3 regions of the Oerskovia sp. USHLN155 genome follow, and region 2 is predicted to be linked to each of the others. Evidence: riboswitches for the same ligand, from Rfam matches in the RefSeq annotation. Region 2 holds a riboswitch; each other region holds the start of a gene.

Region 1 (3,267 bases), on a different contig from region 2:
CCGGAGCGCGTCACCGAGGTGGTCCTGGGCGCGGTCACGAGCACCACGGCCCGAGAGGTCGAGTGGATCACGCGTGACATGGGGCGCATCTTCCCCGAGGAGTGGGACCGGTTCGTGGCAGAGGTGCCCGTGGCGGAGCGTGACGGCAACCTCGCGGCGGCCTATACCCGCCTGCTCGCGTCCCCGGACCGTGCGGTGCGTGAGCGCGCGGCGGCGGCCTGGTGCCGCTGGGAGGACGTGCACGTCTCGCTCGTGCACGGGTTCGAGCCCTGGGACCGCTACGAGGATCCCGGCTTCCGGCTGCTGTTCGCGCGCCTGGTGACGCACTACTGGGCGAACGCGGCCTTCCTGCCCGACGGCGCCCTGCTGGCCGGGGTGCGCGGGCTCGGCGCGGTCCCGGTGGTCCTGGTGCACGGGCGTCAGGACGTGTCGGGCCCGCTCGACGTCGCGTGGCGCCTGCACCGAGCGTGGCCGGGGAGCGAGCTCGTGGTGCTCGAGGGCGCAGGCCACGGGGGCCCGGGGTTCCCGGAGGCGCTGGTCGCGGCGACGGACGGGTTCGCGGGCTAGCAGCCGCACCGCTCGGCTAGGGTGAGGCCCAGCCTGTCCCCGCAGTCGACGACGACCTCCGAGGTGACCGACATGCCCCGCCGTACCGCCCTTCTCGTCGGAGCCCTGGCCGTGTCGTGCGGCTCGCTCGTGCTCGCTGCCGCGCTCGGCGCGGCCGGACCGGTCGCCATACCCGCTGAGGGGCCGTGGTCCGTCCACGTCGAGGGCCCGTCCGAGGGGGACGCGGAGTGCGCGGCGGATCCGGCAGTCGCCCTCGCGCTGACGCCGGCGATCATGCCCCCGGTCGGGACGTCGTTCAATCTGGTCCCCGACGCCACCCGCGCCGACCTGGAGCGTGTCGTGTCCTGTCTCGAGAAGCACGTGTCGACGTCGCGGATCAGTGTCGTGCCGACCGGGACCCCGGCGGCCCCCTGACCGGGTCGACGGACGGGCCGACGGTGCTGGTGCCACGTGGCGAACGCCTGCCCGCGGGTGTGCCGTCCGCCCGCTAGAGTTCGCTGCGAAGACACGGGGTGCCCGCTCCCACGAGCCGGGCTGAGATCACACCCGTCGAACCTGATCTAGCTAGCACTAGCGAAGGGATGTCGGCAATGTCGCTTGCTGCCACCACACCTGTCCTGCCCACGACTGGCCCCACGTCCGCGGCGGCCCGGGATGCCGCGCACGGCGCGTCGCCGGGGGCTGCCAAGCCCTCCCGACCCCGGGTCCTGTCGATCGCGGGCACCGACCCGACGGGAGGCGCCGGGATCCAGGCCGACCTCAAGGCGTTCGCGGCGCACGGCGCGTACGGCATGGCGGTCACCACCGCCCTGGTCGCGCAGAACACGCACGGCGTCCGTACGGTCCACGTCCCTGGCGCGGACTTCCTCACCGAGCAGCTCGACGCGGTCTCGGACGACGTGGTGATCGACGCCGTGAAGATCGGCATGGTCGCCGACGAGCCCGGCGCGCGCGCCATCGCGGCGTGGCTGAGGCGCGTGCAGCCGCCGTTCGTCGTGCTCGACCCCGTCATGGTCGCCACGAGCGGGCACCGCCTCCTCGACGAGGGGGCCGAGCAGGCCGTGCGCGAGCTGGTCGCGCTCGCCGACCTCGTGACGCCGAACCTCCCCGAGCTCGCCGTCCTCGTGGGCGAGCAGGCCGCGACCACCTGGCCCGACGCCCTCGCCCAGGCGAGGCGCCTGCACGTGGCGAGTGGCGCCGTCGTGCTCCTGAAGGGCGGTCACCTCACCGGGGAGGAGTCGCCCGACGCCCTGGTGGGCGCTCGCGGGCCCGACGACGTCACGACCTTCTCGGCGCCCCGCATCGACACCGTGCACACTCACGGGACCGGGTGCTCGCTCTCGGCAGCGGTCGCCGCGCTGCGACCCCGGAGGGACGGCTGGGAGAGCGCGACGCGCGACGCCAAGAACTGGCTGACCGGCGCGCTGCAGGCCGGGGGAGCGCTTGCGGTCGGCACGGGCCGCGGGCCCGTCGACCACCTGGCGCACCTGCCCGCGCTCGGGCAGCGGGTGTTCTCGGAGGAGGCCTGGGAGCGCATCGCGGGCTGGCGCGAGGCCGTCGAGCGGATGGGGTTCGTGCGGGCGCTCGCGGACGGGAGCCTCTCGGCGGGGGACTTCGGGTTCTACCTCGCGCAGGACGCCGCGTACCTCGCCGAGTACTCGCGCGTGCTGTCGCGGGCGAGCCAGCTCGCACCGACGCCCGAGGCGCGGCAGTTCTTCGCCGGTGCCGCGGTCACCTCGCTCGAGGTCGAGCAGGCGCTGCACCGCGACTGGTTGGGTGCGCACGCCGGGATGGACCGCGGGGCGGTCGAGAGCATCGACCCGTCGCCCGTGACGGCCGCCTACACCAACCACCTCCACGCGGCCTCGAACGGGTCCTACGCGGAGACGGTCGCGGCCCTGCTGCCGTGCTACTGGCTCTACTCGCACATCGGCGACGTGCTGGTGCGCCAGGCGGGGGAGCTCGACGGGCACCCCTACGCGCGGTGGATCTCGCTCTACGGCGACCCGGCCTTCCAGGAGGCGACGCGCGCCGCGTGCTCGTTCGCCGACGAGGCCGCGCGCTGGGCCTCGCCCGCCGAGCGTGAGCGGATGCTGCGCGCGTTCGAGGTGTCCTCGATGCACGAGTACCTGTTCTTCGAGCAGGGGCTGACCCGGGCGACCTGGCCGGCACCACCCCGGGCGGCGCGCTGAGGTCCCGGCGCGGGAATCGCTAGACGCTCTGTGCGCCGCCGTCCGGGTACCCGCAGTCGTACCCCGGCGGCCACCAGCGCCACGTCGTGGTGACCTCGCTGGTGGAGACGCCCGCGGGGCGGTCTGCCAGGCACTGCGTGCGCATCTGGTCGAGCCCGACGGTCAGGTAGTACACCGCGAGGACTCCCGTGAAGACGACCAGGAGGACCGTCAGCGCCAGGCGCAGGCGGCGGTCGGAGCGTCGGGCGGTTTCGTCCTCGCCGGGTCGTGGCGGGACCCAGTCCCAGCTCACGAGGCGAGGTCCGTCGCCGGGTCGGTGGTTGCGTCGGTGCCGGCTCCGGCGTCGAGGCCGGTGCCGGGGACGAGCAGCACCTTGCCGGTCGTCGCGCGCCCCTCCAGGGCGCGGTGCGCGTCGGCGGCGCGCGCGAGCGGGAACGTCGCGCCCACGCGCACGTCGAGGTCGCCCGACGCGACGAGCGCATACACCTCGCTCGCCCGGTCGAGGAGC
Region 2 (3,267 bases):
CACGCGCAGGACGCGGCATGACCGCCACCGAGCAGGGCCCCGTGCCCGACGGTGCAGCGCGCCCCGGCCTCGCGGCGCCAACGGACGGCCCGGCCGGGCCCGGCACGGCACCACCCGGCGGACCGGTCACAGCCCCAGGCGCCTCGCCCCCGTCCGACGACGGAGCGCACCCGCGCGCGGACGCGATCGGCGCCGTCGGGCCGGGGGACGCGCCCGTGCGGGCGCGCGCCATGCGGGCCGGGTCCGTGATCTCCGAGGCGTGGCGCAACATCGCGACCGGCACCACGCGCGCGGCCCTGCTCGCCGCGGTGCTGGTGGTCGTCGTCGGGGCGTTGGCCGTTGTCGACGTGCGCGCCGTCGTGGGCGTCGTCGAGGGCGCGCGCGAGTACCGCGACGCGGGCGCGAGCGTGCAGATCCTCGAAGCGGCCGGTCAGGTCGACGGAGCACGCTGCGAGGCCCTCGCCGCGGTCGACGGCATCAACGCGGCCGGTGCCCTGCGGATCGGCAGCCCGCTCCGGGCGCTCAACCTCCCGTCGAGCGAGCTCACCGGCCACGAAGCGACCCCCGGGCTGCTCTCCGCGCTCGACCGGGGCCAGGTCGCAGGCTCCGGCCTGTGGTTGTCCGCCGACCTGGCAGAGGCGCTCGGTGCCGCCCCGGGAGACAGCGTCGCGACCGATACCGGTGCTGGGCGCGTCGGCGCCGTCTACCCCTACCCCGACGACGGACGCGACCGTGTCCTGGGCTACGCAGCCGTCGCCCCCGTGCCCGCCACAGGGCTGTTCGACTCCTGCTGGGTCGAGATCTGGCCGGTCGACCCCGAGACCGCGACCCTCCTGCGGACAGCCCTCGTCGCCGACCCGTCCTCGGAGGCGCAACCCACCCAGAAGCAGCTCAACGGTCGGCTCGGCGCCACGTACGACGCGAGCGCCGAGTTCGCCGACCGTCCGACCAGGCCCGCTCCGGTCGCCGCGATCGTCCTGGGCCTCGCCCTGGGCTTCGTCGCGATCCGCCTGCGCCGCCTCGAGCTCGCCGCGGCCCTGCACGCCCGGGTCCCGCGCGCAGCCCTGACCTGGCAGGTGCTGCTCGAGACCGCGGCCTGGACCGGGGTCGCCGGGATCGTGGCCGTCCCCGCGCTGTGGTGGCTGGCCGCCGACGCCGGCCTTCCTGCCGACCATGTCAGCACCTGGGTCCTGGGGATGCGGACCGTCCTCGCGGGAGCCGGCGCGGTGCTCGTCGGGGCCACGGTCGGCGCTCTCTCGACCCGCGAGAAGCACCTGTTCAAGTACTTCAAGGAGAGGTGACGTCGGCCCGGACCCGCAGGGAGACGGGCCGATCGCGGGACGGTCGCGCCGCCGTCGGGCAGCGTGCGCTACGGTGACCGTCGCACGACCCGCTTCGACCAGCAGGACCCACAACTTCACACACCCACGGGAGCTCGCAGCAGCGAGCTGAGAGGGCGGCTCAGCGCCGCCGACCGTTCGAACCTGTTCGGATCATGCCGACGTAGGGAGAGAGCAATGAGCTCTGAGACCGCTGTGCCCGCGCACACCATCACGACCGGCCCCATCGCGGGGTCCGCCAAGGTCCACCACCCGGTCCCGGGGGCCGAGCACCTGCGCGTCCCCGAGCGTCGCGTGCACCTGAGCAACGGCGAGCACCTGGACCTGTACGACACCTCGGGCCCGTACACCGCGTCGGACGACCCCGCGGCGTTCGACCTCGCGGGCGGGCTGCCCGCGCTGCGGGCGTCGTGGCTGCGGCCCGACGCCGTCCCGACCGAGCACGGCACGGGCGGGGCCCGGACGCAGCTCGCCTGGGCGCGCGCGGGGGTCGTCACCGACGAGATGCGCTTCGTCGCGGCGCGCGAGGGCGTGGACGTCGAGCTCGTGCGGGACGAGGTGGCCCGGGGCCGTGCCGTGATCCCGGCCAACCGCAAGCACCCCGAGATCGAGCCCATGATCATCGGCAAGGCGTTCGGCGTGAAGATCAACGCGAACATCGGCAACTCGGCCGTGACCTCCTCGATCGAGGAGGAGGTCGAGAAGATGGTGTGGGCCGCCCGCTGGGGTGCGGACACCCTCATGGACCTCTCGACGGGCAAGGACATCCACGAGACCCGCGAGTGGGTGCTGCGCAACTCCCCGATCCCCGTGGGGACGGTGCCGCTGTACCAGGCGCTCGAGAAGGTCAAGGGCGACCCCGCGAGGCTCACGTGGGAGATCTACCGCGACACCGTGATCGAGCAGGCCGAGCAGGGCGTCGACTACATGACCGTGCACGCGGGTGTCCTGCTGCGCTACGTCCCGCTGACCGCACGCCGTGTCACGGGCATCGTGTCGCGCGGCGGCTCGATCATGGCGGCGTGGTGCCTCGCGCACCACCAGGAGTCGTTCCTGTACACGCACTTCGCGGAGCTGTGCGAGATCCTGCGCGACTACGACGTGACGTTCTCGCTGGGCGACGGCTTGCGCCCGGGGTCGATCGCGGACGCCAACGACGCGGCCCAGTTCGCCGAGCTGCGCACGCTGGGCGAGCTGACCAAGGTCGCCAAGTCCTACGGCGTGCAGGTCATGATCGAGGGCCCGGGGCACGTCCCCATGCACAAGATCGTCGAGAACGTGCGCCTCGAGGAGGAGCTGTGCGAGGAGGCACCGTTCTACACGCTCGGCCCCCTCGCGACCGACATCGCGCCCGCCTACGACCACATCACGTCCGCGATCGGGGCCGCGATCATCGCCCAGGCCGGGACCGCGATGCTCTGCTACGTCACGCCCAAGGAGCATCTGGGCCTGCCCGACCGTGACGACGTCAAGACGGGTGTCATCACGTACAGGATCGCGGCGCACTCGGCCGACCTCGCCAAGGGGCACCCGCGCGCGCAGCTGCGGGACGACGCGCTGTCCCGTGCCCGGTTCGAGTTCCGCTGGCACGACCAGTTCGCGCTCTCGCTCGACCCCGACACCGCCCGCGCCTTCCACGACGAGACGCTGCCGGCCGAGCCCGCCAAGACCGCGCACTTCTGCTCGATGTGCGGGCCCAAGTTCTGCTCGATGCGGATCTCCGCGGACGTGCGGGAGTACGCCGAGAAGAACGGCCTGACGTCGGTCGAGGCGATCGAGGCCGGCATGGCGGAGAAGTCGAGCGAGTTCACGGACGCGGGCGGCCGGGTGTATCTCCCCGTGACGCCGAGGTAGACCCGTGTGGGGGGGGGGGGGCGCCGGGCCGCGCGGGGCCGGGTGCGCCGGGGGGGGGCGTCGGGTCCCCTCC
Region 3 (3,267 bases), on a different contig from region 2:
GCATCCTCCGCGAGCCACGATCCGGCCAGCACGCCCGGCGCGCTGCCACCCTTGAACGCGACGTAGGGCCACGCCTCGGCGTCCACCTCGATGCCGGGGTTGACCGAGAGCACCTCGCGCACGATGGGGTCCTGCTCGCCGCGCTCGTGCAACCAGACGTGTGCGGCGCACAGGTCCGACGACGTCGCGAACCAGTCGACGTCGTCCTGCCAGACGGGCGTGGTCACTCCCGCAGGGTCGACGTCGAGGGGGCCGCCGGGCAGCGCGTCGAGCATCGCGCGGCGCTCCGCGGTGCTTGCCGCCCCCCACGCGGAGGCCTGCGACGGCGTTCCCCAGGCGATCGCGAACGCGTCGCGGGTCGTGAGGAACGGGGTGTTGAGCGACGGGTCCGCGTGTCCCAGCGCGGCCTGCGCGCGTTCGACCGCGTCGCGCCCCACGGCCTGGACCAGCAGGTCGGTCGCGGTGTTGTCGCTGATCGAGATCATGAGCCCGGCCGCCTCACGCACCGTGACCACGGTGCCCGTGGGCGCGTCCTGGAGCTGGCCCGCGGGCAGCGACCGCACGTCGTCGGTCACGGTGAGCGCGTCGTCCCAGGTCAGCGTCCCGGCCTCGACGGCCTGCGACACAGCGCCCAGCACGTAGAGCTTGAAGATCGAGCCGAGCGGCAGCACCTCGTCCGCGTCCGAGCCGCCGGGGGCCTCCTCGACCGGCCGGCACGTCCCGTCGTCCAGGACCTGGGCCACGAGCAGCGAGCTCCGCGCGTCCACGGCGTCGAGACGTTCGCCCAGCTCGTCCCAGCTCTCGGCGGGCTCACGGTGCGGGTCGTCGCCCGGGCCGAAGAACAGGGTCTCGATGCGGCTGTCCGCGTCGACCCCGATCTGCATCGTGAAGAACTGACCGCTCGCGCCGACGATCGTCAGCGCGGCCTGCTGCTCGCCCGGGTCGACCGCGTCGACCGAGACCGGCACCCACTCCTGGTCCGCGCGGAGCTGCTCCAGGACGGGCACGAGCTGTGCGGCGGGCACCTGGTCCAGGAACGACCGCGCGAACCGCCGCTCGAGCGTCGCGGCGTCGGGGGACGCGTCCGCGTTGAGCACCTCGAGGGCCCACCCTGCCGCCTTGCCGACGGTCCCGCCCGGCAGCGCGACCGCGGTCGGTGCCACGTTCGGCGTGGGTGACACCTCGGAGCCGGGACCGGTCGACGAGCACCCGGTCAGTGCGAGCCCCGCGACGAGGAGGCCTCCTACGAGGGACGAGCGGCGGCGTCGGGCAGCAGAAGGGGAGGGCATCGGGACACCCTACGGAACACCCCTCGCACGGCGGGGGCGGACCCGCCGGGGCCGCCCGACCTCGACCTCAGGACGCGCGCGCGACGAACCGCTTCACGACCCGCTTGGCCTCGCGGCCCGCGAACCGGCGCGCGAACACGCTCGCAGCGGCCGCCGCGGCGGCGAACGTCACGGCGCTGATGATGCCGACCTCCGGGTCGTCCAGGTCCTTGGGTGCGTCGTGCCCCGTGGCCTTGGCCCACGCGTAGCTCACGGCCTTCTGCGCGATCCAGCCCGCGGCCAGCGTCAGCGCGACGGTCGTGACCTTCTCGGCGAGGGTCTGCTCGTTCTCGGCCATGTGTGTTCCTCCGGTGAGGGTGAGGCGGGCGGGGTGGGACCGCCGTCGTTCCCGCAGGCCCGACGGCGAAGCTCACGTCCCACCGTAGCCGTCCCCGGGGCCGGGCACGCCCCGGGCGACGTCACACGCCGGAGCCCTGTCTGCGGCGTCGGGCCGCGGTGTAAAGTCGCAGGTGAACGACAGGGGAGCGCCGACCGCCCGGGAGACACCGGGCAACGGGCGCTGAGAGTGCGGACCACCGCAGACCCTCGAACCTGATCCGGTTAGCACCGGTGGAGGAAGTCGGGCTTCTCTAGCCTCGCTCACGGGACCTCCCGTGCGCGAGGTCCCCCTCCTGTGACGTCCAAGGAGGACACGTGAACACCATCAGTACCCGCCGCACCACCCCCCGCAGGCTCGGCCTGGGGCTCGTCGGCGGGATCGGCGCGCTGGCCCTCGCGGCCTGCGCAGGCACCACCGACGCGGGATCGGGCGAGAGCGGGTCGAGCGCCGCGAGCAGCACCGTCACCCTCGTCACGCACGACTCGTTCAACGTCAGCGAGGACGTCCTCGCCGCGTTCGAGAAGGAGTCCGGGCTGACCGTCAAGCAGGTCGCCCCCGGCGACGGCGGGGCGCTCGTCAACCAGCTCGTCCTCACCAAGGACTCGCCGCTGGGCGACGTCGTGTTCGGCATCGACAACTCGTTCGCGACGCGCGCGATCGACGAGGGCGTGCTCGCGCCCTACACGCCCGAGGGCCTGGCCGACTCGGCCGCGCAGTACGCGATCGGCGACGGCGCGCTCACGCCCGTGGACCTGGGCGACGTGTGCGTCAACGTCGACCACTCCTGGTTCGCCGACAAGGGCCTCGCCGAGCCCGTCACCCTCGACGACCTCACGAAGCCCGAGTACAAGGACCTGCTCGTCGTCACCAACCCCGCGACGTCGTCGCCCGGGCTGTCGTTCCTGCTCGCGACCGTCGGCGCGTACGGCGAGGACGGCTGGGAAGGCTACTGGGCCAAGCTCAAGGACAACGGCGTCAAGGTCGTCGACGGCTGGTCCGACGCCTACTCGGTCGACTTCTCCGGCTCCGAGGGCAAGGGCCCTCGCCCCCTCGCGCTGTCCTACTCCACGTCCCCGGCGTTCACCGTGTCCGAGGACGGCACCTCGACCAGCACGGGCGCGCTGCTCGACACCTGCTTCCGCCAGGTCGAGTACGCGGGCGTGCTCGCCGGCGCCGAGAACCCCGAGGGCGCCAAGAAGCTCGTCGACTTCCTCGTGAGCGACGCGTTCCAGGCCGACATCGCGGACAACATGTACATGTACCCCGCGAACGCGGACGTCGCGCTGCCCGAGGGCTGGGCCCAGTTCGCGCCGCTGTCCCCGAAGCCGTTCGAGGTCGCACCCGCCGACATCACGGCGCACCGCGACGAGTGGATCAAGGCGTGGACGTCGACGGTGATCGGCTGAGCATGATGCCCGTGAGCCGCGGCGTGCCTGCGGCCGTGCAGCGCGGCGGGCGGGTCCTCCTCTGGGGGCTCGCCGCCGGGCTGCCGCTGCTGTTCCTCGGGGTGTTCTTCGCGTGGCCCGTCGTGACCCTGGTCGCGCGCGGGTTCGTGACCCAGGACGCTGCCGGCGCCTCCTTGGATCTCTCCGGCTTCGC

What was found. Region 2 has a riboswitch for thiamine pyrophosphate ahead of thiC (phosphomethylpyrimidine synthase ThiC). Riboswitches for the same ligand answer to the same signal wherever they lie in the genome.
Region 1: linked by a shared signal. The riboswitch ahead of thiD (bifunctional hydroxymethylpyrimidine kinase/phosphomethylpyrimidine kinase) and the one ahead of thiC (phosphomethylpyrimidine synthase ThiC) in region 2 are both predicted to bind thiamine pyrophosphate.
Region 3: linked by a shared signal. The riboswitch ahead of WFH32_RS09295 (thiamine ABC transporter substrate-binding protein) and the one ahead of thiC (phosphomethylpyrimidine synthase ThiC) in region 2 are both predicted to bind thiamine pyrophosphate.

Annotation. Positions count from the first base shown of each region.
Region 1 is NZ_JBBCXG010000001.1:632,204-635,470, forward strand. It holds gene pip (prolyl aminopeptidase) at 1-567, shown strand, start outside; gene WFH32_RS02820 (hypothetical protein) at 640-981, shown strand; TPP riboswitch at 1,066-1,166, shown strand; gene thiD (bifunctional hydroxymethylpyrimidine kinase/phosphomethylpyrimidine kinase) at 1,158-2,759, shown strand; gene WFH32_RS02830 (hypothetical protein) at 2,779-3,051, opposite strand; gene WFH32_RS02835 (quinone oxidoreductase family protein) at 3,048-3,267, opposite strand, start outside.
Region 2 is NZ_JBBCXG010000004.1:270,332-273,598, reverse strand. It holds gene WFH32_RS07550 (ABC transporter ATP-binding protein) at 1-21, shown strand, start outside; gene WFH32_RS07545 (hypothetical protein) at 18-1,301, shown strand; TPP riboswitch at 1,418-1,527, shown strand; gene thiC (phosphomethylpyrimidine synthase ThiC) at 1,518-3,194, shown strand.
Region 3 is NZ_JBBCXG010000005.1:294,734-298,000, forward strand. It holds gene WFH32_RS09285 (serine hydrolase) at 1-1,289, opposite strand, end outside; gene WFH32_RS09290 (DUF4235 domain-containing protein) at 1,357-1,626, opposite strand; TPP riboswitch at 1,798-1,924, shown strand; gene WFH32_RS09295 (thiamine ABC transporter substrate-binding protein) at 1,983-3,074, shown strand; gene WFH32_RS09300 (ABC transporter permease) at 3,077-3,267, shown strand, end outside.